2 regions of the Marinitoga hydrogenitolerans DSM 16785 genome follow, and region 2 is predicted to be linked to the other one. Evidence: riboswitches for the same ligand, from Rfam matches in the RefSeq annotation. Region 2 holds a riboswitch; the other holds the start of a gene.
The links. A riboswitch is a leader RNA that binds a small molecule or an ion and turns the genes downstream of it on or off. The one in region 2 is predicted to bind cobalamin.
Positions count from the first base shown of each region.

Region 1: it holds a riboswitch for cobalamin, as region 2 does, so the genes downstream of both, BUA62_RS03675 (ABC transporter substrate-binding protein) here and BUA62_RS08000 (ATP-grasp domain-containing protein) in region 2, are expected to answer to the same signal.

Region 1 is NZ_FQUI01000008.1:1,094-18,109, reverse strand. It holds gene BUA62_RS03700 (LytS/YhcK type 5TM receptor domain-containing protein) at 1-1,478, shown strand, start outside; gene BUA62_RS03695 (LytR/AlgR family response regulator transcription factor) at 1,475-2,155, shown strand; gene BUA62_RS03690 (carbon starvation CstA family protein) at 2,522-4,207, shown strand; gene BUA62_RS03685 (cohesin domain-containing protein) at 4,357-9,225, shown strand; gene BUA62_RS03680 (LVIVD repeat-containing protein) at 9,516-13,073, shown strand; cobalamin riboswitch at 13,204-13,373, shown strand; gene BUA62_RS03675 (ABC transporter substrate-binding protein) at 13,427-14,311, shown strand; gene BUA62_RS03670 (FecCD family ABC transporter permease) at 14,368-15,321, shown strand; gene BUA62_RS03665 (ABC transporter ATP-binding protein) at 15,318-16,082, shown strand; gene BUA62_RS03660 (KamA family radical SAM protein) at 16,234-17,016, shown strand, end outside.
Region 2 is NZ_FQUI01000028.1:12,136-29,151, forward strand. It holds gene BUA62_RS07960 (adenylosuccinate synthase) at 116-1,369, opposite strand; gene BUA62_RS07965 (thioredoxin family protein) at 1,528-2,190, opposite strand; gene BUA62_RS07970 (cytochrome c biogenesis CcdA family protein) at 2,195-2,911, opposite strand; gene BUA62_RS07975 (DEAD/DEAH box helicase) at 2,959-5,979, shown strand; gene BUA62_RS07980 (hypothetical protein) at 6,166-9,639, shown strand; gene BUA62_RS07985 (S8 family peptidase) at 9,655-11,604, shown strand; gene BUA62_RS07990 (aspartate-alanine antiporter-like transporter) at 11,683-12,813, opposite strand; gene BUA62_RS07995 (succinate--CoA ligase subunit alpha) at 12,823-13,659, opposite strand; gene BUA62_RS08000 (ATP-grasp domain-containing protein) at 13,652-14,677, opposite strand; cobalamin riboswitch at 14,732-14,906, opposite strand; gene BUA62_RS08005 (hypothetical protein) at 15,005-16,477, opposite strand; partial or broken gene BUA62_RS08010 (transposase) at 16,719-17,016, opposite strand, start outside.

The DNA of each region.
Region 1 (17,016 bases), on a different contig from region 2:
TAGAATATAATGGAGCTATAGTAAATTATAGGGATATTGGTGTAATTTTAGCAGGTATGTTGGGAGGAATACCTTCAGGAATTATAGCTGCTTTAATATCTTCAATACATAGATTGTTTATAGGAGGTATTACAGCAGTTCCTTGTTTTTTTGGAACGTTAACTGCTGGAATAATAAGTGGATTAATTTCTCAATATTATGGAAGGAAACATTTTACTTTCTTCAAAACGCTTATTTATACTATAATTATTGAAATAATTCATTTAACATATGTTTTAGTTATGGTAAAACCGTTTGATTTAGCATATGATATAACCTTCAATATATTATTTCCTATGGTTATTACAAATGCATTAGGAATCTCTTTTTTGAATTTTATGATTTTAAATATGGAGGAAAAACTTGAATTTACTACGGAAAATACAATTAATTCTATTTTTATTATAATGGAAATGAGTTTGAATACTATAGAGAAAGGATTTAATGAACAAAGTGCTAAAGATATAGCCAATGTTATATTAAATAATACAGATTTTGAAGCGGTATCTTTAACCGATAAAGAAAAAATACTTGCACATGTTGGAATAGGTGAGGATCATCACTATTCAGGGTTACCTATAAGAACTGAAGCGACAAAAAAGGTTATAAAAAATAGTCAGGGATTAAAGATTATAGGTAAAAAAGGTATAAAATGTGAAAAGAATGACTGCCCACTATATTCAGCTATAATAGTACCAATAAAAGATATAAATGAAGAGTTAATAGGTACACTGAAATTATATTATTCTAAAAAAAATGACATAAAAAATACAGATATAATATTTGGAAAAAAACTGGCACAAATATTGTCTTTGATAATTTCAACTTCTCAAATTAATGAAGCTCTCAAATTAGCAACAGAGGAAAAATTAAGAGAATTAATGGCAAATTTAAGTCCACATTTTTTGTTTAATACATTAAATGCAATAAAATATATTTCAAAATCTGAACCTGAAAAAGTTAATAAATTTATTGATAATTTGTCTGATTTATTAAGATATACATTATATGAGAATTCAAGATTAGTATCGATAAAAAAAGAGATAGAATTTACAATTAATTATTTAGAATTAATGAAATTACGATTCAAAGATAAATTAGATTATATAATAAAAATTGATGATAATTTAAAAGATAAATTAATTCCACCTTTTATATTGCAACCAATAGTAGAAAATTCAATAAAACATGGAATGAAAGAAGGTAAATTAATAATTGAAATTATAATTTCAGAAAAAGAAGATAATATAAATATTGTTATTAAAGATAATGGAAAAGGTTTTTTAGGAAACAAGTCTAAGGGAAAAGGATTAAAATTAATAAGAAATAGATTAGAATCTTTATATGGATATAATTATAGTTTGTCAATAAAAAATGCGATATTTGGCGGAACTGAAATTGAAATAAATTTGAAAAGTAAAGTCGGTGAAGTAGTATGATAAAAGTAGCTATTATAGATGATGAATATTATGCAAGAGAAGGCTTGAAAGATTTAATTGAAGAAATGAGTTCATTTGAAATTGTAGGGTGTTTTGATAGCGTTGGAAAATTCTTGAAAAGTAAAGAGAAAAATAATGTAGATGTTATATTTTTGGATATAGAATTGCCGAAAATGAATGGTATAAAGGCTTCAAAATACCTTGAAAAATATAAAATAGTTTTTGTTACAGCTTATTCGGAATATGCTGTAGATGCCTTTGAAGTAAATGCATTGGACTATCTAACAAAACCTATTTCGGAAATTCGATTTATAGAAACAATTAATAGAATTGAAAACACTTTTAAAGAGAGTAATTTGAGTAAAATTGCAGTGGATAATGGTAGTGAAATAATATTTTTAGATTTTGATGAGGTATGCTTTTTTGAATATTTTGAAAAAAAAATACAGGTAATAACTAATGAAAATGAATACACTCTTAAACATTTTAAAAATTTAAATAAGTTAGAAAACGAATTACCGTACAATTTTTTAAGGGTGCATAAGTCGTATATAGTTAATTTAAATTGTATTGAAAAATTTATAAAAGAGCTTAATTCATTACAGATGAAAACAGGCAAAATTATTCCTATTGGAAAAACACATATGAGGGAAATAAAAAAGGTATTAAAAATATAGTCAAGTCAAAAATGAAACATTCAACACAAAAAAATGACCGTTCAGGTCAAAACAGCAAAGTTACACTTTGCAAAAATAAAAATAAAAAGTAAGAATAGGAAAAATAAGAAAAGAAAAGTCAAGTCAAAAATAAAACATTCAACACAAAAAAATGACCGTTCAGGTCAAAACAGCAAAGTTACACTTTGCAAAAATAAAAATAAAAAGTAAGAATAGGAAAAATGAGAAAAGAAAAGTCAAGTCAAAAATAAAACATTCAACACAAAAAAATGACCGTTCAGGTCATTTTTTTGTATGTTTAATCATTAATTAATATATCAAGTGATATACTAATTACCGCATAAAATTTTGAAAGGGGGAATTTTAGTGAATTCGTTACTTTTGGCGGTATTGGCTATGGTTGGTTATTGGTTAGCTTATAACACGTATGGTAAATGGATAGCAAAGAAGATATTTGGATTGAATGATAAGAATCCTGTTCCATCAAAAGAGTTTGAAGATGGTGTTGATTATGTTCCAACTAAAAAACATATTTTATTTGGACATCATTTTACAACAATTGCAGGAACAGGTCCAATTGTTGGTCCAGCAATTGGTGTAATTTGGGGCTGGGTTCCAGCTTTTATATGGGTATTTTTAGGTTCAATATTTATGGGAGCAGTTCATGATTTTACTTCCCTTATAGTTTCAGCAAGAAATCAGGGTAAAACTATTGGTGAATTGACCGGAAATCTAATCAATGAAAGAACAGCTAAAGTATTTCTAATTTTAATACAATTTTTGTTATGGATAGTATTAGCTGTTTTTGGTTTAATTGTCGCTTTGTTATTCAATATGTATCCACAATCTGTATTTCCGGTATGGATGGAGATACCAATTGCAATGTGGTTAAGTTACATGGTATATAATAAAGGTAAAAATGATACACTTTATTCCATTATAGCTGTTATTTTAATGTATGTTACAATTGCTATTGGGGTTATATTCCCTATTAGTGGAATATCAGTTGTAACATGGATATATATACTAATGGCATATGTATTTCTTGCATCAACATTGCCAGTTCACAAGTTATTGCAACCAAGAGATTATATAAATTCACATGAACTATTAATAGCAATATCATTATTAGTATTAGGTATTATAGTTGGGCATCCAAAAATAGTGGCTCCTGCATTTCAAACAGTTCCAGATGCACCTCCTTTGTTCCCTATACTTTTCATAACAATAGCTTGTGGTGCAATTTCAGGATTTCATAGTTTGGCAGCATCAGGAACCACAGTAAAACAACTTGAAAAAGAAACAGATGCACATTTGATAGGTTATGGTGGTATGATTATGGAAGGAGTTTTAGCAACAATAGTTATTATAGCTGTAACTGCAGGTATTGGTATGAATGGTGGAGGAGCTGAAGCATTTACTTCGCATTATGCATCATGGGCCACAGCTAGTGGATTAGGAGCAAAATTATCAGCTGTAATTAATGGATCAGCCAATTTAATGAATTCTTATGGAATACCGTTAGATTTAGCAAAGACTATTATGGCTGTGTTTATTGTATCATTTGCTGGAACAACAATGGATTCATCAGCAAGAATACAAAGATTTGCCCTTCAAGAATTGTTCTCCAATAAAGATGGTGAAGTTGTTGTAAAACCATTGAAAAATAGATATGTATCAACAGCAGTTGTTATTCTTGCTGCAATGGCTTTAGCCTTATCTGCAGATGGAGGTAAAGGTGCTTTAATATTATGGCCAGTGTTTGGTGCGTTAAATCAACTATTAGCAGGATTGGCATTATTAATTGGAACTGTTTATCTGGCTAAGAAAAAGAAACCAATATGGATTACAGGATTACCTATGTTATTTATGATGGTTATTACACTATACGCGACTATAATGAACTTGAAAAAATTTATCGCTTCAAATAATGGATTGCTAATTTTTGTTACAGTTGTTACTCTTATAATCGCATTATGGATCTTAATGGAAGGGATTATAGCAATATCAAAGAATTTAAAAGAATCAGAAGCGATAGAAGAAGAAATTTAATATTTGTATAATTTTAAACGTCTCGCAAAAGCGAGACGTTTTTTGTTAGGTAAATAATAAGAAAATATAGAAAAATAATACGAAGTGTATATAAATATCTAAGGAACAAATTTAATAATATATTAGTCAAAATGTTAGGAGGGGTTTTTATGAAGAAAATAATGATAATATTTTTTATATTGATCATACTTGTATTACAAAGTTGTATATTTAAGGATCAACCTCCTATTATAGAAAGTATGAATCCATCGAATGGTGAAAAAATTAATCCAGGTGGAGTTGCTTTCAGTTGGTCAGCTAAAGATCCTGAAAAAAAGATGTTGATATATAATTTTTATTTATATTCTAATGGCCAATTAAAATATAAAGCAGAAGGTCTTGCCTCTAATAATTTGAAAGTAAATTTAGAAGAAAATACAAAATATGATTGGGTTTTAGAGGTAATAGATATAAGTGGTAATAGAACTAAAGGAGAAGTTTCTTTTGAAACTAATTATTTAAATTCAGAGCCTATTAAATCTATACTCAGATATCCGGAAAATAATAACAAAGTGGTTAGCCCTTATGATTTAAAATTTGAATGGTATAAAAGTATAGATTTTGATGGAGATCAGGTTTTTTATAACCTTTATTTATCAGAATCAACACCTTTAAACACACCAATTGCATCAGCTTTAACAAATACTGAATATACAATTAAAAAGTTAAAATTAGACACAACATATTTTTGGAAAATTGAATCTTACGATTCTTTTGGTGCATCAGAAGTATCAGAAACATGGACATTTAAAACATTAGATAATACTCCACCAATGATAGATTTTCCAAAAGAAGACTTCATTGTTAGTGAAGGAGAAGAATTTAGCCTTGATTTAAAAAATTATGTATCTGATATGGAGGATAATTATTTCGAATATCAGATAAATACAAATAATGGTGCAATTATTCAGGGAAGTAAGTATATATTTAAACCTGATTATAATTTTGTAAGTCATCCGGTTTCTCAAAAGAAAATAGGTGAAATAATAATAGTTTCAGATACAAAAGAAAATGTTAGTGGGACATTGAATATTATTGTTAAAGATGTTAATAGAAATCCTGAAAAACCACAAATAGTATATCCAAAAAATAATTCTATTGTGCCAAAAAATTTTCAAATAGAATGGAATTGTATAGATTTAGATAATGATCAATTAAAGTTTGATATATATTTAGGGACACGGTCAAAAAATTATACAAAAATTGCAACCTTAATTGAAAATAACAAATATGATATATCTCTTAATGATGATACAGAATATTTCTTAAAAATAGTAGCAAAAGATAATTATGGTGGTATTAAATCAAGCGATGAAATAGAGTTTAGAACAAAAAAAGAAGTGAATACTGTTCAATGGGTAAAAGATATTAGCAATATCAAAGATATTTTTGTGTATAATGATAAATTAATAGTTATAACAAATGAGAGTGTTTATAGATTAAATACAAATGGGACAATTGACAAAGTTATTAATTTGGATAACATAATAGGCAATAGCATAATTTACCAAGATAAGTTATATGTTGCAGAAATTAATGGAGATATTAGTATTATAGATTTAAATATTTTTGAATTAAAAAACACAATCAATATTGGTGGAAATGTTGTGGGGCTCACAGCAAATGAAGATTATAAAGGTGTAAAACAATTATACATAATAACTTCAGAAGGTATATTATATGTATATGATATAGATGATTTTATTTTAAAATGGCAAAAGAACTATGAAATAATACCATCGTCATCTATTCTTATAATTGAAAATGGGTATATAGTTATTTTTGGGGAATATGGGAATTCTGGGAAGGTTATAATTGCGAAACCTAAAGGGGAAATTTATAAAGAAATTAATTTGATTCAACCACTTTCATCATTTGTAATAAATGATGAAGAAAGCTATATATATTTTGCTATAGGGAACTTTATTTATAGTTATGATAAAAATGGAGTTAAACGTTGGGAATTAAATGTATCAGAAGAAATAAATAGTGAAATATTATATGATGGTGAATACTTTTATGTATCTGGAAACAATGCTATTTTTAAGATAAACAAAGATGGAAATTTGATAGATACTTATTCTTCAAATAATATATTTTCTAAAACAATGTTAATATCAAAAGATAAGAATATAATTGCTGTTAATAATATAGGATTAATAAAGGACAATAATGAGATAAACATAGCCGATTTTGAAAATATAAAAACATATGCTTTATTAAATGATGGATTGTTATATTTTGCATCAGAAGCTAAATTGTACGCATTATCGATAGCTGATGAGGAAACATTCAACAACAATTGGTATGTTTTTGGAAAAAATATAAATAAAAATAGAACATCTTATGTAAAAAATAATACACCACCCAAAAAACCAGAATTAATATATCCTCAAAATCAAAGTGTTGAAATACCAACGAAAATAAAATTAATGTGGCAGTGTGAAGATATGGAAGATGATGAATTAACCTATGGTATATATTTAGGTGAAGGAGATAATTTAGAATTAGTTGCAACTACACAATCAACTTCGTATGAAGTCAATTTAGAAAACGATAAAAAATATTATTGGAAAGTAATAGTTGGAGATGGTGAATTTTCAACAGAAAGTGATTTGTTTAGTTTCACAACAATTCCACCACCAGCAGAAGAAAAATTTAAAGTGAAGGTGGAAGGAGCAACTATATATTCTCCGGCAATCTCAGAAGATAATATAATTTATTTTTCAACAAGTTCCGGGAAAATTTATGCTTATACTTCTGATGGTAAAGAATTATGGTCTTTTGATACTAACGGGTTTATAAAAGCATCAGTAGTTTTAAACCCATTAAATCAAGTGATTGTAGGAAATGAAAATGGAGAATTATATATAATAAATTCAAATGGAATGTTATCTAATAAAATTATTTTAGATGGTTCGATAAGTATTCCTGTTTCATTAGGAAAAAATGGTGAAATATTTGTAATTACAGATATTGGGAATATATATAAACTATCTTTTTTTGGAGAGCAAATGTGGAAAAAAGAATTAAGTGGCAATCCAACCACAAATATTGTAGTTGATAAGGATAATAACATATATTTCGGTATGGATAATCATCTATATAGTTTAGACGATTTAGGAAATATTAGATTTAAAAAATCGTTTAATAATATTATTTCAACAGATTTATCTATTGATGAATATGGAAATGTATATTTTGCTATAGAAAATAAAGTGTATTCAATTAATGGATTTGGAGATGTTGAATTTGAAAAAGATATAGGTGAAAAAGTGATAGGAACAATATTTATAGATAATAACAATGCTATAATTTTTGAAACTTTAGAAGGAAATTTGTATAGATATTATTATTTAGGAAAATCTCTTGAAAAAATACAATTGAATGAGAAACCATATACCTTAATATTAATGGATGGGATAAAATATATAACAACAAAAGATAAGTTTATAGTATATAATGGAGAATTAAGATGGTATGATGAATATAGAAAAGTAAGATATTCTCCTAATATTGATAATAATGGAGTAATAATTTTTGGAACTACAGAGGGCTTTTTGTATGGGATATATGGTGATACAAATAAATTAAGAAATTCAGCATGGCCAATTTATTTAGGTGATAAAAGACATACAGGGAATATAAACGGGGAAAACATAATTGTTCCAACAAATAGACCTCCGTTAAAACCATATAATCCATATCCAGCAGATAATAGTGATATTTCTGTATCAACTATAACATTAACTTGGGAATCATCTGATCCAGATGGAGACAATGTTTATTATAACCTATATCTGGGAGATAATATAAATCAACAAAAAGTAGCAAGTGATATTTCACAAAATTCGTATAAAATTACAAATTTAATTCCAGGTACATATTATTGGTATGTTGAAGCATATGATAACTATGGAAATATTTCCAAAAGCGAATTGTGGAGTTTTACAGTAACAGAATCAGCTGCAGAAAACAATCCTCCGTTAAAACCTGTGTTGTTAGAACCAGTGAATAATGCTAATAATGTATCAAATAATGCTGTTTTAAAATGGCAGTGTTCCGATCCGGATGGTGATTCTCTAACTTATGATATTTATATAAATTCAGAGCCAATGTTATCTACCCCAGTGGAAACTAATTATAATGGAACAACATATTCTATCGTTTTAGATGCGAACAAAACATATTATTGGAAAATAGTTGCAAAAGATGGTAAAGGTGGTGAGACGTCAAGTGATATATATTCGTTTACAACATCAGAGAAAGTAAATAATCCTCCGAATAAACCTATATTAATAGAGCCGTTAAATAATTCGACCAATATAGAACCAGATGTTACCTTAAGTTGGAGCGCAACAGATCCAGATGGAGATAGTTTAATCTACGATTTATACTTATCAAAAACACAGGATTTAATTGTGCCATATAAAACAAACTTAACCGCATCTTCGTTTTTAGTATCGAATTTAGAATTAGGAACAACATATTATTGGAAAGTAGTAGCGAAAGATGGTAAAGGCGGTGAGAATTCAAGTGATGTCTATAAATTCACAGTAACAGAATCAATAGGTCCATTGACTCCAAAATTATATTTTAAAGATACAATCATTCCATCTGGAAGTCAGGGTGAATTAATAATTCATGGTCAAAAATTAGAAAATGTATTAGCTTTTGATATTGAAGTAAGTTATGATAATACAAAATTAAACGTTTCAGAAAGTGATATTCAATTTATTGGAGAGTTAACAGGAAGAAGTTTGATCATAAATATAAATAATGGAAAAATTAAAATCACAACATTATCATTTTCTCCATTTAATATTAATGATAGTGACATAATAAAAATAAACTTTACAGCTATAGGTAATTCTGGTAGTACAGAGTTACAATTCACAAATAATACTAAAATAGTAGATTCTTCTGGGAATGAATTAGAGGTTGATATTAGTGATATTGGAATAATCACAATTCAATAGAAATATATAAAATATATGAATACTTTATAGAAAGGGGTGATTAGATACTTTTAGGTATAAATTTGATGAATGTGTGGAGGTGAATAATATGATAAGTATGAATTAAAGGGACGATTTTTTAGGTAATTTTTCAGAATATGCCACTATAAAACTCAAAAAAGCTTTATAGAGATTATTGAAATGATTGTGTTAATATAGTGTTTTTTGTTAAATAAAATATAAAAAAAATTAAAGCTCATAAAATTTTAGTCGATAGCATAATTGAAATAAAAATTTTGGGGGTGAAAAAGATGAAAAAGTATAGTATGTTATTTGTTATATCGATGGCATTGATAGTAATTTTATCAAGCTGTTTTAAAGCGGTACCAGTTGGTAAGTTAAACACAGATGATATTAGAGTAGATCTTTCAACGAATTATGATATCTACTCACAAGTAAATGCATCAGCCATAGAATTGAGGTTTGATACAAATATCCCGAGAGATGCATTTATCTATGATAAGAACAACTCACTTTTGTTAGTGAAAAATTATGGTAATGAGACTTTGGTAATGGTTTCAAAAGCACAAAGAGATATAGTAAAAGGAGAAAAGTTATTTTCTATTAAGAGAAATTATTTAAATCCTGAACAAAGTAAAATAATAACAAAAGCAGCAATTTTCGATGAAGAAAGCAACAAAATAATAACAAAAGCAACAGCACCATATCAAGATGGATTAAGTGTATCAGATGCAACAAATGTTTTAACTAACGATTCAACATGGACTATAATACATGCAGAAAATATTTCTGGAGTAGAAGCTTTTAGTATAGAATTTTATTACGATGAAAACTTTATGGAAATAGAAAACAAAGGTGTAGATGGTGATGGTGTGGATGTTTTATTAAGTAATGTCAATAAAGCGACAGTAGAAAAAACCGGAGGAAAACTTTTAATTGAATTTTCTACGATAAATGGTGAAGAGTTAACAATGGCATCAAGCGATCTTGTAAAGATATATTGGAGAGCAAAAAATGTAGATCCAAAACAAACAATAACATTATCAGTTGATGCAACACTTTTAAATAATGCATTGCAGAAAGTTACAGTAGATAAACACACAGGAGAGGTTACGATATATAATCCAAAACTTTTAGGGGATTTTGATGATATAAGTAGAGGATTGTCAAAGGATAAAGTTGTTAACATCAATGATTTTATAGCATTTTTGGATCATTATGGTTCAAAAATTGGAGATGTTAATTATGATTCAGATTTTGATATTTATCCTTCAGAAATCACACCCGTAGGCGAATGGAAAAGTAATAATATTTATAGTATAGCATTTCCAGATGGAAAAATTGATTTATATGATTTTATTATATTTTCAAGAAATTATAATAAAACAAAGCCTGAACTCAACACACCTCCAGGAGCCTTTGATTTAACAGGACCAGGTGATGGTTCGTCGGTTTCAGCAGGAAGTGTAGTTAGTTTTACTTGGAGTGCTCCAGTAGACCCAGATGGTGATGCTATAACATATGATTTATATCTTGATACAAATCCAAATCCTACAACAATATATGTAAAGGATCTTACAACGAATAGTTATAGTGATACTTTTAATCAAACAGGAGTAACATATTATTGGAAAGTGGTTGCAAAAGATCCAAAAGGTGGAACGAGAGAATCAGACTCAACTAGAAGCTTCTCTATTAATCCAGTAGATAGGATTTATGCTGCAGGTGGATACGAAGGAATATTTATTTTCGATGCAGCTTATACTAACAAAATGGTTCAATTACAATCTCAAGATACAGATGGTTATGCTTATGATATAGTAAAAATTGATACATCAACACCAGAAAAATATCTTTTAGTTGCAGATGGTAGTGAAGGTATTATTTCTTATCACCTAAATGCAGGAGTTCCTGAAGTTGATAATACAGATATAGACGGTGGTAAGATATCACTTGGTGGAATAACAAGAAAATTAGCTAAAAAAGAAGATAGTGGAAATTATTATATTTTTGCAGCTGTAGAAGATGCTGGTATAAAGATATTAAAGGCAACATTTGAAGGTGATGGTGCAAGAGATACAGATTTCCAATTATTGGGAAGTTATAGTGTAACAGGTAAAACTTATGACATAACATATGATGGAACAATTGCATATGTTGCAGCAGGAACAGAAGGTCTATTGTTATTAGATATATCTGATTATTCAAATCCAATATTGATAACAAGTATAAATACTGATAATAACTCTAATTCGGTTGATATAAATAGCGTTATTTTTGAAACAGAAGGGTCTAATAAATATATTTATGCTACTGCAAAAGACAAAGGAGTAATAAAATATGATGTTACAGATGAAAATAATGTTATAGCATTATATAGTTTTGACACACCAGGATATGCAGAAGATGCAGTTTATTCAACAATTGAAGATGCCTTATTTGTTGCAGATGGGACGATGGGTATTGTTAAATTGAAAAAATCTGATCTTTCTTATGTTGGAGTAAAAGGTACAAATGGATATGCAAAATCATTAGATATAGATGGTTCAACAATTTATATTTTTGATAGTTTTAATGGATTAGTAAAAATGGATTCTAATTTAAGTATAATGGATGATTTAGTATCAGCACCATATGATGCAGATACAGTTGGCGCAAATAGTTTAGTAGGAATGAATGCAAGAAAAAGTATTGTAATTGAAACAGATTATAATGAAAGTGGAATTTTAGATGCAAATGAAGTTGCTATAATTGTAGCAGATAAATCTGGAGGAGTTAGAATATTGAAGAATGATGGAAGCATAATAGCGGTAGTAAAAACAAGAGGTTCAGCAGAAGATGTTTGGTTTGATGGAACTAGATATTTATATGTAGCAGATGGAGCTGCAGGAGTTTCTGTAATAGACTTAGATAGTGATGGAGATGGAAATGTTTTAGATGATGGTAGTGTAAGTGGGACAGCAGATAATCCACCATATTTAACTAATAATTATGTAGATACAGATGGGTATGCATATTCATTATTGCCTTCAGAAACAGCCAATACATATTTATATGTAGCCGATAGTGCAGCTGGAATTGCAATTATTAATATAGCTTCTGCAGGAGCGCCAGTTTATGATAAAAATGTTAGTGTTGATGGAAAAGTAGTAGTTGATTTAGCTAAAGATGTAACAAATAATATAATATTTGCAGCTCTTGGTGATGATGGGATAGGTTCATTAACATATGCAGCAGAAAATGCTTTAACTTTTGTTGAAAGATATGATACAGATGGTTATGCGTTTTCAATTGAAGTATCAAATATAGCCGATTTTGTTGTTGTAGCAGATGGTAGTGCAGGTTTTGTATTAAAAGAATATAACACTGCAAATGGAAAATTTAGTGAAGATGGACCAACAGATGGTAACACCACTTCTGATAAGTATGCTGTAAGATTTGAAGATGCTATGATAACAGATGTAGTATATTCAAGTTCTAACGGTGGATTTGATTATTACTTATTATCAGCAGGTAATAAAGGTATTATATCATTCCAAGTAGATCCGGCAGATTTAATAGGATTAGATAATTCAGATGGAAGATATCCTGATGGAGATTCGGATAATAATAAAATAGTTGATATGTATGATACACAAGGTTCTGCAATGGATGTTACGATTTATAATGATGCAACAGCTTGGGTAGATAAAGCCGTATTGTCAGATTCTTTAAATGGAATATTAATATTCAGTTATGATTATAATACTACACCTGATTTTGAATTTGGGCCAAGTCCATTTAGTAATACACCAGATAAAGATTTAAATTGGTATAATTTAATTGGTGGAATAGCAGCAAATCAATAAGTTTAATATGCCCCGGGATTTTCCCGGGGATTTTTTATGTTTCAGAAAAAGGATATTTTAATATTTACTTTTAATTTTTACTTTTAATATTTACATTGCGTATTTTTCATGTTATAATATCACTGACAATTAAATAAAATTCCTTTAAAGTTAAGGGAAAACGGTGAAAATCCGTTGCGGTCGCGCCACCGTGAGTGGGGACGAAACCAGCACTTATGCCACTGGAAACATTTCTCTGGGAAGGCGCTGGGAGTAGAATGATCCATAAGCCGGGAGACCTGCTTTAAAGGGATTTGTTCCATCTTCTCGCGAAAAGAAGATGGAAAATAGATTTTTTATAGGAGGGATTATATATGAAAAAGGTATTTTTGACGTTGTTATTGGTGTTATCATTATCTTTGTTTGCATTTCAACCTGTAACTCTGGTGGATGATTTAGGAAGAGTAGTGAAATTTGACAAAGAGGTGGAAAAAATAGTTGTTGCAGCACCTGCAATTTCAGATTTTATTGTAAAATTGGGTGAGAAAGATAAAGTAGTTGGAGTTACGGATTTTGATTCATACATTACTGATGTAGAAAAAATAGGTAATATGTTTCCTTTAAATGTTGAAAAAATAATTTCTCTAAATCCAGATGTTGTATTATTAACCGGTGGTTTTCAAGAAGGAGAAGTATTAAAATTAGAAAAATATGGTATAAAAGTATTTGTGATTAATCCAACTACATTAAATGAAATGTTTAGAGATTTATCTCTTGTGGGAGTTATTCTGGGAAAAGAAAAAACTGCTCATGATTATGCGCAAAAATTAAGAACGAGAATGCTAAATATTGCAAAAAACACATTTACATGGAAAGAAAAACCAAGGGTTATATATCTTTCTGCATATGGCAGTGTGTCCCAAATGTGGACATGTGGCACAGGATCATATTTAAATGAATTAATATCATATGCTGGAGGTATAAACATCACTGCACCATATACTGGGAATAATGGTTGGTTTGCTGTTGGACCTGAATTTGTTGTAAAAGAAAATCCGGATATAATTTTGGTTCCTTCTTATTATCCTGGAGATAAAGGTGCTTATGATTTGATAATGAATGCTGATCAATTTAATGATATTAATGCTGTAAAAAATAATAAGGTGTTTATTATTGACGGGAATAAAGCATCTTTACCAAACACAGGCTTAATAGATTTATTGGGAGAGCTTAATAACCTCTTCAGTGAAAATAAATGAAATTAAAATCGGGGGAATTTTCCCCGATTTTTCACCTTATTATGGGAATTTCTTTTGTGTTATTATCGATAATTTTATTCATATCGTTAGGGGCAGTAAAAATACCCTTTAGAGATATAATACTTGCTTTTTTTGATAAATCACAGAATTCATTATATAATAGAATAATATTCAATTTAAGATTACCAAGAATACTTGGTACATTGTTGATTGGGGCTATATTGGCAATAGCTGGGAATGATTTTCAAATGATTATAAAAAATCCTCTTGCAGATCCTTTTATTATAGGAATTTCTTCTGGGGCGAGTTTTGGTGCTGTGATATATACAGCGTTAAAAAGTGTATATGGAATAAATTTACCTTTTGGAATAGAATTTTTCGCTTTTGTTTTTGCCTTAATCGCAACATTGATAACCTTTACATTAGCTAAAGAGGGTAAAAAGATACCTGTAGTGTCGTTAATATTAAGTGGAGTTATTGTAGGTTTTGTATTCAATTCAATTTCAACATTATTTACTGTGTTATTCTGGCAAAATTTATTACATGTCAATTTTTGGTTAATGGGAAGTACTGGTAATATTGTCTGGTCAGATTTAATTATATTAAGTATATTTCTTGTACTTCAAGTTTTAGTGAATTTTATTTTTAAAAAACATATTGAAGTAGTGGCTATGGGAGATGATATATCTATTTTTTCAGGTATAAACCCAGAAAAAATAAAATTAATAGTATTAGTTATAAATGTTCTTTCAGTATCTGTAGTTGTTTCTAAAGCTGGAATAATAGGTTTTGTAGGACTGATAATTCCTCATCTTGTAAGAAAATTAACAGGGCCTGACATATATTTTTCAACAATTGGTTCTTTGATATATGGGGGTATTTTTCTTGGGTATGCTGATTTGTTTTCCAGATATTTATTCAGACCTACAGAATTACCTATAGGAGTTACAACATCTATAGTAGGAGCTCCGATTTTTATTTTAATAATGAAAAGAGGAAGAAAAATATGAAAATTTTAGAGATAAAAAATTTGAAGTTTTCATATAATGAACATTTTAAATTAAATATAGATTATATGTATATAGAAAAAGGGGAATTTGTTTCTATAATAGGACCGAATGGTTCTGGAAAAACTACGGTTTTAAAATTATTAACAAATTTAGAAAAGAAAGATAATGGCGAAATTATAATAAACAAGAAGAATATTGAGAATTATTCGAAAAAAGAATTGTTTAAAAAAATTTCAGTAGTTCCACAGGAATTTTTTACATCCTTTGATTTTACAGTAGAAAATATCATTTCTTCTGGTAGGATTCCATATGAGACATTATTTTCAAAAGATGAAGAAATAATAGAAGAAGTTATGCAAAGGACAAATACATGGACTTTTAAGGATAGAATATATAATTATCTTAGTGGTGGTGAAAAACAGAGAGTAATGTTAACAAGAGCATTGGTTCAAGATGCTGATATATTATTATTAGATGAATTTGTATCTCAAATAGATCCTGGATATACACAACAATTGATTAGAATGGTAAAAGAAGAATCTATAGAAAAAAACAAAAGCGTTTTATCAATATTTCATGATGTGAATTTAGCTTCTTTGTATTCAGATAGAATATATATTTTTAAAGATGGAAGAATAAAGTATTCAGGCAAACCTGAAAAAATTATAACTGAGAAAATAATGAAAGAAATTTTTAATATAGAATGTATAATAGTTAAACATCCAATAAAAAACAAACCACAAGTTATTTTTGAATATTAAAAAAATATGCTATAATATTATTGTACTCTTTTAGATTTCATTATCTTCTTTTGTTTCTACAATTAATCTTCAATGAACATAATTTTTAAAATTTTAAGACTCTGATATGAGTCAATTTTTTTCTTTCTAAAATTGAAAGGAGGAGGATGAATTGAAAGTAAAGTATATTATTGATATTGATAAGGTTGAGCAATTATCCAAAGAAGAAAGGGAAGAGTTAAAAGCTGTTACAAAAAAATATAAATTCAGAGCAAATGATTATTATTTAGGGTTAATAAATTGGGATGATCCAGACGACCCTATTAGAAGATTAATAGTTCCACGGACGGAGGAATTGGAAGAATGGGGGAGGTTAGATGCTTCAAATGAAAAGTCATATACCATAAGCAAAGGATTGCAACATAAATATAGAGATACAGCATTACTTCTTGTAAATGATGTATGTGGGGGATTTTGTAGATTTTGTTTTAGAAAAAGATTATTTATAAATATAGGTGAAGAAGTTGTAAGGGATGTTAGTAATGACTTAGAATATATAAAACAACACAAAGAAATAACCAATGTTCTTTTAACAGGTGGAGATCCGTTATTATTATCTACAGAAAAGCTTGAAAATATTGTTAAACAGATCAGAGAAATAGAACATGTTCAAATTATTAGAATCGGATCAAAAATGTTAGCGTTTAATCCATATAGGATAATAGATGATCCTGAATTAGTTGAAATGATAAAAAGATATTCTACAGATGAAAAGAAAATATATATTATGACACAGTTTAATCATCCTAATGAAATTACAGAGGTTTCAATAAAAGCGGCAAATATGCTTTTAAAAGCAGGAGCAATATTAGCTAACCAAACACCATTAATAAAAGGTGTTAATTCAGATTGGGAAATTTTAATGGAATTGTTTAAAAAATTGTCTTTTATAGGT
Region 2 (17,016 bases):
TAAGCAATTTTAACATTAGATTGCTAATTGTATTTTAGCATACATTTTTTTCAAAAATATTAATAAAGAATAAAATATAAAAAAGCCCTTTAAAAACAAAGGGCTTGGAAAAATGTTATATTTTCATTATTAAATCATTTTTAGAACACATTTCTTCAGTTTTCGGACCATAAGAAATATGTGATATTTCAATTCCTGTTTTTTCTTCTATAAAAGACATGTATTTTAAAAAGTTTATATGGTTTGTGTCAGGCCAACCTTTTAGAGTTTCGTATATAGGTTTTCCAACAAAAAAATCATAAGAAGATGTCGGAATTTCTTTAACATCTCTATTAACATTATATGCTACACATACCTTTATTTCATCTAAACCATTTAAAACATCGGCTTTTGTAATAATGAACTTTGTTAAACCTGATCGTAATTTAGCATATCTTAAAGCTGGTAGATCAAGCCATCCCACTCTTCTTGGTCTTCCTGTGGTTGCTCCAAATTCGTTTCCCTTTTTTCTTATTACTTCACCAATCTCTTTTAACTCTTCTGTAGGAAATGGTCCTTCTCCAACTCTGGTTGTGTATGCTTTTAATACACCCAATACTTCATCGAGCTCAAATGTTGAAAAGCCGACAGAAGAAACACCATGAGCCATTGTTGCACCGGAAGTTACAAAAGGATATGTTCCAAAATCGAGATCAAGTAAAACTCCTTGAGCTCCTTCGAATAATACAGAGGTATTTCTAAAAACATTTGCCATATCTATTGCAGATGTGAAATTGACATTTAATTTTTCGAGTTTTCTTTTTTGATTCATTAAAAAAGAAAATATATCTTTTGGTTTGAACTTAAATCTTTTGCCAAATATTTTCTTTTTTAAATAAATAATTTCTTCTAATCTTTCTTTTAATAAATCCTCATCAAAGAGATGATAAATCTTAAAACCTTCTCTTGAAACTTTATCAGTATAAGCAGGACCTATTCCCTTCCTAGTTGTTCCAATAGGATTTTTTCTCAATTCTTCCAAAATACCATCTTCTTCTTTATGATATGGTAATACCATAAAAGCTTCTAAATCTATATAAATTTTGGAGGATACACCAGGAAAATCTGTTTCTAAAATTTCTAATTCTTTTATTAATTGTTCAATATCAATTACCATCCCAGCACCAAGAAAAGCTTTAGAATTGCTGTTAGGAATAATTGAAGGAAGAAGATGATTAACGTATTTCTTATTGTTATAATATATGGTATGTCCTGCATTGGCTCCACCAGAAAATCTTACAATCCATTCATAACCTTTTGAAAAATAATTAACAACCTTACCTTTACCCTCATCTCCCCATTGAGCACCAACAATTGCCACTCTTTCCATTCAATTCACCTCCAAAAAAGTAAAAAAGCCCCATTATAGGGCTTTTATTGTATTATTAAAATCAGTTTTAAAATATTTTTCATAATAAAACCTTCCTTGTGATTTTATTATTCAACGAAGGTATTATATCATATTCTTTCTTTTGTTGCAACAATTATTTACTTTTTATAGATTACAACAAAATAATTTTCTTCTACATCTTTATTTTTTTTATCAATAATAACATTTACATATTCGTCGAGGTTTTTATTATATTCTTTTGTATTAGGGTCTGCTTTTAATAAAAAATCCACATCATTCTTTTTTAAGTTCAAAACACGCTTATCTATATTGACATTAATATTTTTTCTCAAAAACGCATCATATTTAATTTGCTCTTTTTTATAATACTTAAAATATTTTAATATAGTTAAAAAAGTCGTTTTTTCAATATAACCAGGCAATTGAGCTAAAGGCTCTCCTTTATTGTTAAAAAAGAAAAATGTGGGAGTTCCTCTCACACCAAAAGCACCAAACAACTCAACATAAGTCATGCTTTTTCCATTAAATACAGCTTTCTTATCCCTTTCAGCGTAAATTTCAGCAAAAATAAATTCAGTTCTTAACCATTTTTGTATTTCATCATCTAACAATGTTTCGCTTTTAAATTTTTTACAATAATAACAGCTTTCAGAAGAGAACATAATAATAATATTTTTTCCTGTTATTTCACCAATTTTTAGCGCATTGTTAAAATCGTTTATAACAAAATTTCTTAAATCAACAGAAGCAAAAGAAATTATGTTTATTATAATAAACATCATAAGTACAAATTTTTTCATATAATCACACTCCTTGTAATGAATTAAATAACCCAAAAATAACTAATATTCCCATGATTATTAGCAATATACCACCAAAAATTCTAATATATTTTTCCCATTTAGGTGTCCCAAATGTTATTTTTGAAAGTATTTTACTTATTGCTCCGCTAAAAAATAAAAATGGAATTGAAATACCCAAAGAATAAACAAACAACATTAATCCTCCAGAAAAAATATTAGAAGTAGTTGAAGCAAAAGTTAGAACAGCAGCAAGTACAGGCCCAGAACATGGAATCCATACAAATGAAATTAAAATACCAATAATAAAAGCGCTGAAAAATGATGTGTTTTTGTGTTTATTTAAATCAATTTTGAAACCTTTAAAACCGTCTTTTCCGAATAAATAAAATATTCCTAATGAAATAATAAAAAAACCTGATATAATATTAAATATACTTTGATATGTCGAAAGAAAACTTCCCACAGTTCCAGCAAAAACACCTAAAATAGAAAAAAATATACTTAATCCTAGAAAAAATGCAATACCTCTTTTAATAGTTAACATTGTATCATTTAAATCAGTCATTAATATACCAAAAAATAATGGAATAAGAGGTAATACACACGGACTAAAAAAAGAAATTATACCACCTAAAAGCGCACCTAAATAACCTATCGCAGGTTGGACATTTAACGTTAAGGTATCTATTTTTCCACCCCCTATATATATTATTTGTATATATAATTATAACAAATTTCATCGTATTTACCAAAGAGGTGATTTATATGGAAAATAATTTATTTGCAATACTAAGAAAATTAGAATTATTAAAAAAACGAATTCCAACGCATATACTTGAAAAAGGTTCAAAAATGTACGAAGAAGCAGTTGATGAAAATTATGATAATGTATTTATAGATTATTTCTATTCTTATGAAAAAAATAATTTAATTACTTATTCTATGATTGTATTACAAAACTCATATTATTATAGACAAGCATTTTATAAACCAATTGTTACTATTAATACTGAAACATTAAGAATTAATTATGAATGTTCATGTCAACACAAAAATGATAATCAAGATATATGTGAACATATTTTTATGCTAATATTAGAAATAGAAAATCGTTTAAAAAGTAATGGTATTTTTAAAGACGAATATAAAACGGCTTTAAACCCTGATGTTTTTTTTAATTTTTACGATTACGGAGATACTTATTATTTAATCTATCCTGATTCAAATGGTTCAATTATAAAATTAGCCCAAAAAAATAAAAATAGAATAGTTTTAAGAAAGGATATTAACACTTTTGATGATGTTGAAAAGTTTTTAAAGACAAAAATACCAGAAGATGAAATTGAAATAAAAAAATTAATAACTCCTATACCATTACATAGTTCTGGAATTACATTAAAAGATAGAAAATTCAAATTAGTTCTAAATAATTTTGAAGATTTAAAGAAAATAAATAATAAAAAAATTCTATTCAAAAATAAAAAAACTATACAATGGAATGATGATTTAAAATTCAAACTTTATATTAGCAAAACAGAAAATGAAAATAATATATCTATAAAATTACTTCCAAAAATAACTCCAGAGAATATCATGTATTCTGTAACAGATTCTGTTTATTATGAAAAAAATAATTTTTCATTAATAAAATCAAAAACATTAGTAAATTTTCCATCTAGTGGAGATATTCAAACCTATGTTTTAGTCAAAAACAAAGATAGTCTTGAAAAGTTTATAAAAGATTACTTAGTTAAATATGAAAAATATGGCTTTGAAATTGAAATAGATGAAAATCTAAATATTAACAAAAATCTCTTTATTCCAAAATTAAATATATATATAAATTTTGCAAAAACAGAATTTCATATAAAAGGGAAATTTTTGTATGGCAAAGAAATTGAATTAAATGAAGATTATAATAAAAAAAATATTGAAGAAGAAAAAAAATTATTAGAATCTTTAAAAAATGCTGGAATTGAACTGGATGGGAAAGGTCATGCAATATTGGAAATTGATCAATTTTTTGATTTTATAGAAAACAAAATAAAGTCACTAGATAAAAATATAATCATCAAAATGAATAAAAATATAAAAAAGCAGGAAATAGAAAATATTCATATAAAATTAAATCTAAGAAACAATTGGTTTAATGTCGAAGGAGAAATCGAGTTAAAAGATAAGAAAAAAATAGATTTAAACGCTGTAAAAAACAGAAAAAATAATTTTATTGTTTTGAAAGATGAAACTTTTATAAAAATCCCCAATAAAATACTAGAAAAATTAAATGATTTAAAGTTTAAAGAAAATAAAATTGAGATGGAAAGTTATAATATATATTCTTTACTCAATGAAAAAGATTTTAAAATAGAAACACTAGATAAAAATACAAAAACATTTATAGAAAACATTAAAAATTTTGAAAGAATAAAAGAATACGATATTCCCGAATTAAAAATACCTATGAGAGATTACCAAATTCAAGGATATTATTTTTTAAGATATCTTCAAGAATTAAAATTTAACGGAATTTTAGCAGACGATATGGGGCTTGGAAAAACTGTACAAACTATAGCTTTAATTTTATCTTTAAAGAAAAAAAATAGAAAGTTTTTAATTATAACACCTCGTTCGGTAGTATACAACTGGGCAAATGAAATTGAAAAGTTTTCTTCTAATCTTAATTATTATATTTATCATAATAATCAAAAAAATATACCAGAGAATACAGATGTTATATTAACAACATATGGAACCATAAGAAATTCATTTGAAGAATTTAAAAAAATAAAATTATTTTATATCATTTTAGATGAGGCACAATACATAAAAAATAATGAAACTAAATTATATAAGACAATTAGAAAATTAAAAGCCGAACATAAGTTAGCTTTAACAGGAACACCTTTAGAAAATTCACTAAATGATTTATACAATATATTCGATTTTTTAATGCCAGGCTTTTTTGGAAAAAGAAAAGATTTTTTAAGAAAATATAATTATTCAAATAAAGAAAGCATTGAGCTGTTAAAAAGCAAGATAAAACCTTTTATTCTACGAAGAAAAAAAGAAAATGTTTTAAAAGAATTACCACCAAAAACAGAAGAATATATATTCAATGAAATGACACAGCATCAACTGAAAATATATCATCAAGTTCTACAGGAATACAGACAAAAAATAGCAATGTCACAGGGAAATTTAAACTTTAGTATATTAGAAGGATTGTTAAGATTAAGACAAATTGTAAATCATCCGAGACTACTTGGATTAAATATAGAATCATCTAAATTTAATGAATTTAAAAAATTTGTATTAGAAGTATTAAGTGAGAATCATAAAATAGTTGTGTTTTCGCAATTTGTTAAAATGATTAATATTATGGAAGAATGGTTAAATGAAGAAGATATAAAATATAGCAAAATAACTGGTCAAACAAAAAAAAGAGTAGAGATTATTGAAGATTTTAATAGAAATAATGAGATTAAACTATTATTAGTTAGTTTAAAAGCTGGTGGAACTGGGTTAAATATAACTGGAGCAGATTATGTTATACATTATGATCCATGGTGGAATCCAGCTGTTGAAAATCAAGCAACAGATAGAGTTTATAGAATTGGTCAAACAAAAGCTGTTTTTGTATATAAATTTATCACTAAAAATTCGATAGAAGAAAAAATATTAAAATTAAAAAATGCAAAATCAGAACTTTATAACATGGCCATTACTTCGGAAAATTCTATAATCAAAAATTTATCAAAAGAAGATATGTTAAAATTATTCGAATGAAGCAACGAAATGTTGCTTCATTTTTGTTTTATTTAATTAATATTAGGTTTCCTAATCATTTAATTTTACCTTCAGATAACTTGAAAATCAAAAAAAAATATTGTATAATACAATGTTAAATATTTTGATAATAAAAAGTTTAACTGTTAGTTAAACAAATTAAATTTCATAAAAGGGGGTAGTTGGATGAAGAAAAAAGTTTCATATTTACTAATTTTTGGCTTATTATTTTTGTTGCTTTTTGCATCATGTATTAGGCAACAAACACCTTTGACTATTTCTGTTACAAAAGCTGTAACCGGTATTAATGGTGTTGTGCCTGTAAAATCACCAGTTGATATTAAATGGTCTGTTGCAGGGGTCGATTCTTTTACAGCAAAAGTTGTTGTAAAGTTCGGCAATTCCATAGTTTTTGAAAAAAGTGGTTCTAATTTAACAGAAGTTACTATACCTGAAGATAAGTTCGTAAATTTAGGTGATTATACGTATTACGTTGAAGTAACAGCTGGGGATCAGACAGTTAAAACAAAGGATTTAACTTTTAAGGTTGTACCAAGTGTTAAAGAGGTAAAAATCCTTTCTCAAAATAACACATCTGTATTAAAAGATACTTCAAAAAATGTTTCCTGGGATATTTTATCTTATATTGACGGAAGGGAATATGAATATAAAATAATGTTAAAATCTCCAGGGGAAACAGAATTCACACTTGTAGGAACTACCACAAATAAAACATATGAAATAACAGATTTAGCAACTATAGGTACTTATTCTATGAAAATTGTTGCTGTTGAATTGAATAATATAGAAGTAGAAAGTCCTGAATTTCTTTTTCAAGTTGCAAATTCATTATATGATGGTGAAAATCACTTCCCAGAAATTGGAAATTCTTCTCCAGAAAATAATGCTATTAATGTAGCTTGGGAATATTCTACATTTGATACTAACGCTATTGTTAAATTATCTTGGATGGCAACAGACGTTGATAACGACGCTTTGGAATTTGATGTATATATAGATGATTCTTTTATAGCTACAACAGAAAATACCGAAATTCAATTTGAAGGTTTTTTGCCAGAAGAAAATATTTCTTGGTATGTGGTAGCAAGGGATGAAAAAGGATTTGAAACGAAAAGTCCTGTGTGGTCATTTACACTTAAATCAAATACAGCACCAGTATTTGAAACAGATGTTGCATCTGAAATTGTAAATGATTCTGTCGTTAGGTTTTCATGGGATGCTATTGATAATGATAATGATGAATTAAAATATGAAATATATTCAGGGACTCAGGAAGCTTCAACTTTAATAGACGAAAAATATGCAAATTTCTTCAATACTGAAAATAAAGATGGAAATTATATAATCGTAGCAAAAGATCCATTTGGAGGTATAACAGAAAAAGAATTCATATATACTGCACCTACATCTGAAATAACAGGGAATGCTACTGTTGTAGTTTATGTAACTGATGCAAAATCAGGACCTGCTGTTGCTGAGGCTACTGTAACTGTGAATGGGATAATCGCTAAAACCGATTCAATTGGCATGGCAACTATTACATTAAACTTAACTTCAGATTCAACTTTATTAACTATAGAAGCTACTAAATTAAATCATGCTTTAACAAAGGTTGATGGGTTAATGCTTAAAGTAGGAGAAGTAAAAGATGTTTATATTACATTAAGAAAAGCAGAATTAAATCCAGACCCAGATACGCAAGAATTACCAGAAGTGGATTTTCATGTTTATAAATACAATGATTACTATCTTTGGGCTACAAATGGAGCAACACCTGAAAACAAACCAGAAGCTTTAGATATTGATAATGTTGTAATTAATTACCCTATTTTTGTTGAAGTTACTGCAACTCCTGTGTCAAACGATCATATAAATATTATTTATGCAGCTTTAGGGAAAACACCAGGATCTGGTTTTATGACTGGAGATAGGGGCTATACATCAGGAGCTACGGAAGTGGCGTTTGCATTTAATACCTTTGACTACAATGGGTTAACGGATTTACATATAACAGTTTATGATTACAATGATAATCAAATTGAAATTGTAAAGTATTTAAATATTTTAAATAATAATGACATAGTTCTTCCGAAATATACACCTGCAGATTGGGCATCTCACGGAATGGGAACTAATTTGGATTCTTACACAAGAAGAATGGAAATAGGATTTTATAGTCAAGGAAGCAATATTGAAAAAGCTAATGTAAAAATAAATAATTTAATTAAAAGAAATGTTGAAAATAAGATTAAATTGTTTGAGTCAAAATTTAATAAAAAGTTAGATTATAATATTGAAGCAGCACAACCAAATTCCAATTTATGGGTTGAAGTATGGTGGATCCCTGTTAATTTGTATCCTGATGGGGTATTGTATCAATATCCAAATGGATATAATATATACAGGTCATTTGATGGTATGAATTGGGAAAAAGCAGGATATGTGTCACAATATTCAAAAAATAACTTTATCTTCAGAGACTACAGCCCTAAGTTGGAACCTGGCAAAGAAGTTCATTATGGTGTTACGGCTGTTTATGATGACGGAGAAACAACATTACATTATTTAGGTTCTGTAATTCCGCTTGGTATGTTTGATGTAGAGTTAACCTCACCATCTATGTTATCAACAAACGTTGCAAGAGAACCTATTTTTGAATTCAGACCAAAAGTTTATGATAATTCATTGGATAATGCCACATTTTCATACGCTTTGTGGATTTATGATTTAGTTCAATCTGAACAACATCTTGTACCTATATATTTTGGCGAAGATGGAAATGTATATCAACAAAAGTATGATGTAGTCGGACCTTATTCTTTAGCTGTAAATTATGCTGATCAACAATGGGCATTATTAAGTGCATATGGGGCATCTCTGTACAATGAACCACTTGTTCCAAATAAAACATATTCTTGGGCAATAGATCTTGCATATGCTTATACTCAAAATGATGTATCAAGTGCTATATCAATTTCTATAGATCAGGGATATGGTGTAGATCCATTATTTGGTAGAGTGGATGCTGATGCATTTAACACATTTACAACTGGAACACACTTGACTGATGTTGTATCTATTGCTGATGCACAAAATGCTTTTGTTGCCGGTGATAAAGTTAAATATATAATAGGTTCAGTTGTAGATGCATACAGCAATTATGTATATTTAGAAGATCCTATAACAAATAAGGCATTAAAATTGAAATTTGATTCTAATGTTTATAATGTAAATATCGGTGATATTCTTATTGTAAAAGGCGATATGTATTCAGATACTTTTGGAAAAACATTTGCTGTGAAAAATGTTGAAATACTATTTCAGGAATCTGGAAATGAATTAAATGCTATACCTTTAGATCCTTCTATATTAGAGGAAAATAATATAGGATTAAACCCTTATGCAAGTGCTTTAGTTAGCTCATCAGGAACAATAACAAATATTGATGAAAATGGGTTAAGTCTTGAATATGACACGACAGACAGTACAGCTTCAATATATGTATATAAAGGTGGATCTAATATATTAACTTCAGATGCTACTATTGGAGATAGACTTGATGTGAAAGGTATTTTGAAATATTATAAAACATATTGGGAAATCAGTCTAAGAAGCGACGATGACTGGTCAAAACAATAATAAGGAGGGGTGAATATGAAAAATTTAAAATATATTTTAATAGGTCTTTTATCAATATTGTTCATTTTTGCTAGCTGTCAGACTACTTTGTTGAATCCGAATGAAAATGATAAAGATAACAATGTTGTGTTTAGCGAATTCAATAATGCAGAAATATTTGAAGGAAGAATACTTGTAGGGTATAAAAATAAAGATTCAATTGAAGAAATAAAAAAAGCTTTAAATGGTGTAGTTTATATTGAAATTCCAGAAATTAAGGTTGTTGGAATAAAATTTAACGGAACATTAAAAGAGGCTTATGATAAATTAAAATCATTAAAGCTTGATGGAATTAAATATGTTGAGCCAAGTTTTAAAAGAGATTTAATAGATCCTAAACCTGAAATAATAGATGATACAATTACAAAAAATATAGATGGCGTTTCAGAAGATAGCTTGTGGGGAATGAATAAAATTAACGCTATTGATGCATGGACAGTTGCAACAGGAACAAATGTTATAGTTGCTGTTATTGATACACCAATTGACGCACAACATCCAGATCTAGCTGGTCAATTTGTAACGGGATATGATCCTGTTAGTGGAAATTTAATAATGCCAGATGAAGATTATGATGCTGTGCTTGGTGGCCCTGGTGATAAAGGAGATGATCATGGTACTCATGTTGCAGGAACTATTGCTGCTAAAAAAGATGGAAATGGTGTAGTCGGACTTGCATACGGCGCAAAAATAATGTCAATACCAATATTCCAGCCAGAATATATTGGTGATGCATACGTTGCAGACGGTATTATATGGGCTGTTGACAACGGTGCTCAAGTATTGTCAAACAGTTGGGGTGGCGGAGGATATTCTAAAACTCTAAAACTTGCTATAGATTACGCATTATTCCACAATGCAGTATTTGTTGCAGCAGCAGGAAATGATCATACCGACCAACACTGGCATTATCCTTCTTCATACCCTGGAGTTATAGCTGTAGCTGCTTCAAATGCAAGAGATGAAGTTACAGATTTTTCAAATAGAAGTGATACTATCTCTGTAGCTGCACCTGGAGAAAAGGTTTTATCTACTATTCCAAGACATTCAGCTCAAATATATGGTGTTTATTCAGAACCATATGATTATTGGGCTGGAACATCAATGGCAACACCGCACGTTTCTGCTTTAGCGGCATTATTAAAACAATTACATCCAAATGCAACACCATATCAAATAAAGAAAATGATGGAAAATACTGCAGATGATATAGATATAACAGGTTGGGATCATGCTGCAGGTTATGGGAGAATTAATGCTGCTGCAGCTGTAAATGAAACACTACCATCCACATCGGGAGCTAATTATGATTTTTATGTTATGTCTGGTGATGGAGCGCCATTATCAAATGTATTTATTTCTTTAGTAAGAAAATCAAATTCTGGTTCAAATTATTATGTAACAACAGATGATGGATGGGTTGGGTTGTATTCTGTAGATCCTGGTGAATATACTTTGATTTTAAGTGGTCCTGATTATATGCAATTTGATTCTCTAAATTATAGATCAGAAGAAGCTACAGTATTAACAAAAGATATTACATTAAGTGATGAAAGTACCGAAATTTATTTAGTATTAAAATCAACATTTAAATTAGATATCGCATTAGATTCCACAATAACTGGAGGAGCAGCTTTGTTGGTTACAGATTTTTATTCTGATATAGTCTTAGAACAAGATATTTCAGAAGAAGCCACAGAATTTTCTGCTGATTTATCCGATTTAAGTGGACAATTTAAATTAATAATATACAGAGATGTTACAAAGTCAGCTTCTGAAATAACTTTCTCAGGAATTGCAACAATAAATGGAAACCCAGTTCCTGTTATTGGTATAATTCCAGAAAATGAATCAAAAGGATTTATCGAAGATGCAAGATTTGTAAATTATGCTCCTGCCGGATATATTCCGTGGACTATTTTCTAATGACAAAAAGAGAGGCCTATAGGCCTCTCTTTTTTATTATATAACATTTATACAATAATAAACTGTAACAACTGAAAATTATTTTATCATCATCAAAATCTTATTAAAAATGACCATACCAATAAGAGCAAAGGGATATGTAGCGCCATAACCTATAGCAACCTCTTCAGAATCATTGGAATCTATTGCTGCACCAAGCCCAGGAGTACTAGTCATTCCACCGCATATTGCTCCTGATAATATTATCCAGTTAATTTTCAATATATATTTTCCAAATATCACACCAACAGATATAGATATTATAGCTATAATAAAAGAATATAACATTAAATATAGTGTTTCAATATTTAAATTGCTTAAGGTTTTATAGCCAGATCTTAATCCTACAGAAGAAAGAAACATTAATAATCCAAATTCCTGAAGATTCTTTAAAATATTTTTATTCATCTTAAAGTTAAAAATCCAGAAATTCCCCATTGTTCCAAGAATAAGAGATGACAACAAAATTCCTCCTGTCATTCCCAATTTAAAAGAAACTACTCCAAAATTAAAATTAATATTTCCAAATAATATCCCAATAATTATTACCAGTGAGTAACTTAAAAAATCAAAATTTTTTGCATCTTCTTTTTTTATATTGATTTCTCCAAGCAATTTTTTCTTTTCATCGTTGACATTTATTTTTAATATATGAGGTAATAAATACATAGAAAATATTACAGCCAAAACTCCTGGAACATAACCAAAGGAATATCCTGATATTATATCTTTTTCAAAATTAGGCGCTGTTTCTAACGCTGTTGCTAAACCTGGAGAACTTGTTAATGCACCAGAAAAAAGTCCTACAAAAATATATTTATTATTTGAAGATAAAATAAGTGTTGCTAAAAATCCAGATAAAGTTATAACAAATGCCATAATAATAAATTTAACCCCATATTTTTTTATTATACTTTTTAAATCTTTAGAGGCAATCAACCCAACAGATGATATAAATAAAATTAAAGAAAAAAGGAAAAATTGTTTAAAATCCTTATTCATGCTGTTTATTATTTCTAAGTTATTAGAAAATTGGCTGGTAGTATACCAGCCAATTAATAATCCACTAAACAAGGTTCCAGAACTACCCAATTTAAAGTTCTTTATTTTTATTTTCCCAATTAAAATTCCAGATAATATAGTTAAAAATAGTAAAATATATGTATTCATACGTCCTCCTCATATTAATTCTGGTATATTTTTAATTACTTTTACCCCTAATTTTTTTAATTTTTTTTCTTTATATTCAATGCTCCCTTCATAACCATCCAAAATAGCACCAGCGTGTCCCATTCTTTTTCCTTTTGGTGCTGTTCTGCCTGCAAAAAATACTTTTATATCACCATTATAACCTTTTTTTAATGCATATTCAATACCATTCACTTCATCATTTCCGCCAATTTCACCGATTACTACAACCTTTTTAATATTTTCATTCATTATATATTCCATTGCCTCAGCTACTGATGTACCTATTATTGGATCACCACCTAAACCTATTCCAATTTTAATACCTGTTGAATATTTAGAAAGGTAATTTGAAATTTCATACATTAAAGTTCCGCTTTTTGATATCACTGCAATATCTCCCGGTTTAAATGCTCTTTCTGGCATAATTCCAATTTTTGATATTCCAGGAAATATTACACCAGGGCAATTTGGTCCAATTATTCTAACATCATTATCTTTTGATATTTTGTATATATCAAGCATATCCTGTTGTGGTATATGTTCTGTTATAATAATAATTTTTTTCACCCCAGCATTTATCGCTTCAAAAACTGCATTTTTTGCATAAGGAGCGGGAACAAATACTACTGAAGTATCTACACGAAATTTATTCACTGCATCATACATATTACTTAAAACTTCTACTCTATGTAATTTTTTTATTATATTATTTTTCGAAACACCACAAACAATATTAGTTCCATAATTTAACATTTTTTCTGTATGTAATCTCCCATATTTTCCTGTTATTCCCTGGACACATATTCTTTCTCTTCCATTAATCATGAATTTTCACCATCCTTACTGCATCTAAAATCATAGAATACATGTCTTCATAATAGCTTAATTCATTTTCTTTCAGTATTTTTTTTGCATTTTCCTCATTTGTTCCAGTTAATCGTATAAACAAACTAATTTCTGGATTTTGTTTTTTAAATTCTACTAAACCATTTGCTATTTCATCGCACTTTGTTATTCCGCCAAATATATTTAATATAATTCTTTTTATTCCATAATCCTTTAATAAATTTAGAGCCTGTATTGTAATCTCTTTTTCTGCTCCTCCCCCAAGATCAAGAAAATTTGCAGGTTCTCCGCCAGATAATTTTACAGCATCCATTGTAGCCATAACTATACCTGCACCACAACCAATTATTCCTATATCGCCATTTAATTTAACAAAATGAAAAGGATATTTTTCTTCTAAAAATTCCTTTGCCCATTCTTGTCTAAATATCGCATTATCATCTAAATGCATTACACTATCAAGTGCATATATTACCCCTTCATTATCTTCAACCAATGGATTGATTTCTAATAAAGTTAAATCCTTTTCTCTAAATAATTTTCTTAGATTTGGAATAATTTTTTGTATTTTTTCTGGTAAAAATTTTTCGTAATTTTCAAATGTTGCTTTTATTATACTATTTTTATTTTCTTCTATATCAATTCCTCCATTTTCAGAATATAATATAATAATATCTTTTTTTTCTCTATCTAGAACAAGAGAAATATAATATTCTTTTTCAAAAGGTATCATTTCTTCGATTAGGACACCATATGGTTTCTCACCTTTAATTTCCTTTTTTAACAGGACATTTGCTTTAGATATAAATTCATTTTCATCTTTGGCAAATAATACACCACCTGATTTCATACGACCTCCAACTAATACTTGCGATTTTAATACTGCAGGAAGAAATTTAATTTCAATATCCTTTTCTTCCTTTACTAGGTATGACACTGGAATTCTAATACCATACTCTTTTAAAAATTTTTTCCCTAAAAACTCTTGAACTTTCATATAGCCACCTCCTATAAAAATAAAAATATTATCCCAATTGCCCTCGCAAATGGGATTACCCTGGAATTAAAGGCAGGTCTCCCGACTTCTGGATCTCCCTACTTCCAGCGCCTTCCCAGTTTATACCAGTGGCTTTTGCTGGTTTCGTCCCCAGTCACGGTGGCGGGGCCGTGATGGATTTTCACCGTCTTCCCTATTAAGATTACTCACCTTTAATTCCGGAGGTATTTACTTTTCATCAAAATTGTATCATATAATAAAAATCATATCAAATTAACCAAGTAATAGTTAAAGAAAAAAGCGCCTTTTCAGGCGCTTCATTAATAGTTAAAACACATATTCTTCATTATCTACTTTTACATCTACATTATTTATTTCTACATTATATTTTTTCCCATTTTTTTCATATGTACCTATAAAAACTCCATTATAATATTCTCCATTAAAAAGTCCACCTTTTAATTCTGCATTTTCTATTTTAATCTTACCATCTTCAGTATAAGACAATACTGTTTTATTATTAGAAATACTTTTAACCGCTTTATTTTCTTCTGATACCTTTTCTAAAGTCATGTGGAACCAGGGTACTTTATCTCCTTTCTTTATAGTTAATCCATACACTACAGTAATTTCGTCTTCAGCATCATATGATGTGCGAGTACCATAATATGTAGTTGCACTTTCACCATCCTGTTGTATTTCAGTTACTTCAAAGTATTTGTAATTGTCGTTAGAAATATCCTCAACCTCTTCTAAATTTTCCCATAATGTGAATTTGTTTAAAAAATAATCACCATTTTCATTATGGTCTCTTAAATTATCACTACCATAAGCTGTACCAGAAAATCCATAATGTTGATTATTCTTCTTTCTAAAAACCAATGTTAATTCACTTAATTCTTTTTTCATTCCTTCACTTTTATTTCTTTGGATTGTTTCATATTTATAACGTTCCTTTTTTCTTTCTATTTTTATTATACCACTACCCACATCATCTTTTTCAGCATACCATCTTTCGCTCTCTTTAAAAGAACATTTAGAATAATCGCCGAGATCAAATGTTGATTTTGTATGAATCCACCAAGTCCCTGTAGAATTTTTTGTCGGTTCTTCAAATGAATCAAAAATATAATCATCAATATTTTCCAAAAAGCTTGGAAATTCTTTATTATCATCTAAAAATAGGGAATAACCTTCATCTTCTATATTTCTACAAAAATCAATAACTTCTTCGTGTTCTGTGGATAAATAATATTCATTTTCACTAACATATTTATCAATATATTTGATAATATTTTCATCATAAAAATCAACAATATACCATGCATTTTCACTTACTGTATATTTTTCAATTCGTTCAAAAAGATAAGAAGAAATTTTTGGTAAAATATGTAGCTCAATTTTAAAATCACCATCAATATCAAGTTCTTCATTTCTCTTCATTATGAAATAGGAATAATAATTTGTATCACCATTGTAGTCATCAAAATATCCTTCTTCAGGAACTCTAATCTCATCTCCGGCATTGGATCTGCTGTTGAAAAAAACTAAAGGTGTAGCTTCTCCTATAATCTCAGAAAAAGAACCAGCATTGTATTGGATTGTTTTTGTAACAACAGGCTTTTTTGGAGCAAGACTTTCAAATAATTCAATAACAGATTTGTATTTGTTAACTTCCAACATTTCTTTAGCTATTGTTGCATTAGTTTTTTCTGAAACACCATCATTTTCTTTAACCAAACAACTTGTTAAAGAAACTAATAACAGTAATATTACTAAAAAAACACTTACTTTTTTCATAAAAAACACCCCGCAATAATTATATAATTTTATATATATATTATACTATTTTTTACATATATTTTATATTAAGATAATGTAAAGTGTAAGTTGTTTTTTTCTATATGTTTAAATATATATACATTGATTCTAGAAACTCCAAAAATTGTGATTGTATATATTAATTAAACATCTAATTCTCAACCAATAAATGGCTCTTTCCAAAGTTACTTGAATAAACTGTGATTATGCTTAGATTAGTTTAATTATGTTCAATCAACAGAATTTTATTTTTTAATGTTTCAAATTTACATCTTCCATACATCATTCTTTTTATTAATTTTATTTTGTTTATTTTTCCCTCTGCTAAGCCATTACTATATTCAAATTTTATTGCGTTTTCTACTGCTACAATGTCTCGTTTTATTCCATGTATGAAACTCTGTATCCCTTGAATAGAACTTTTTTCATATTTTTTTATCCAATTATGTAATTTTTCTGTGCTTTTGGAAAATAGCACTTTTTTGAATTCTTTTACTGCTTCATATATTTCTTTTAGA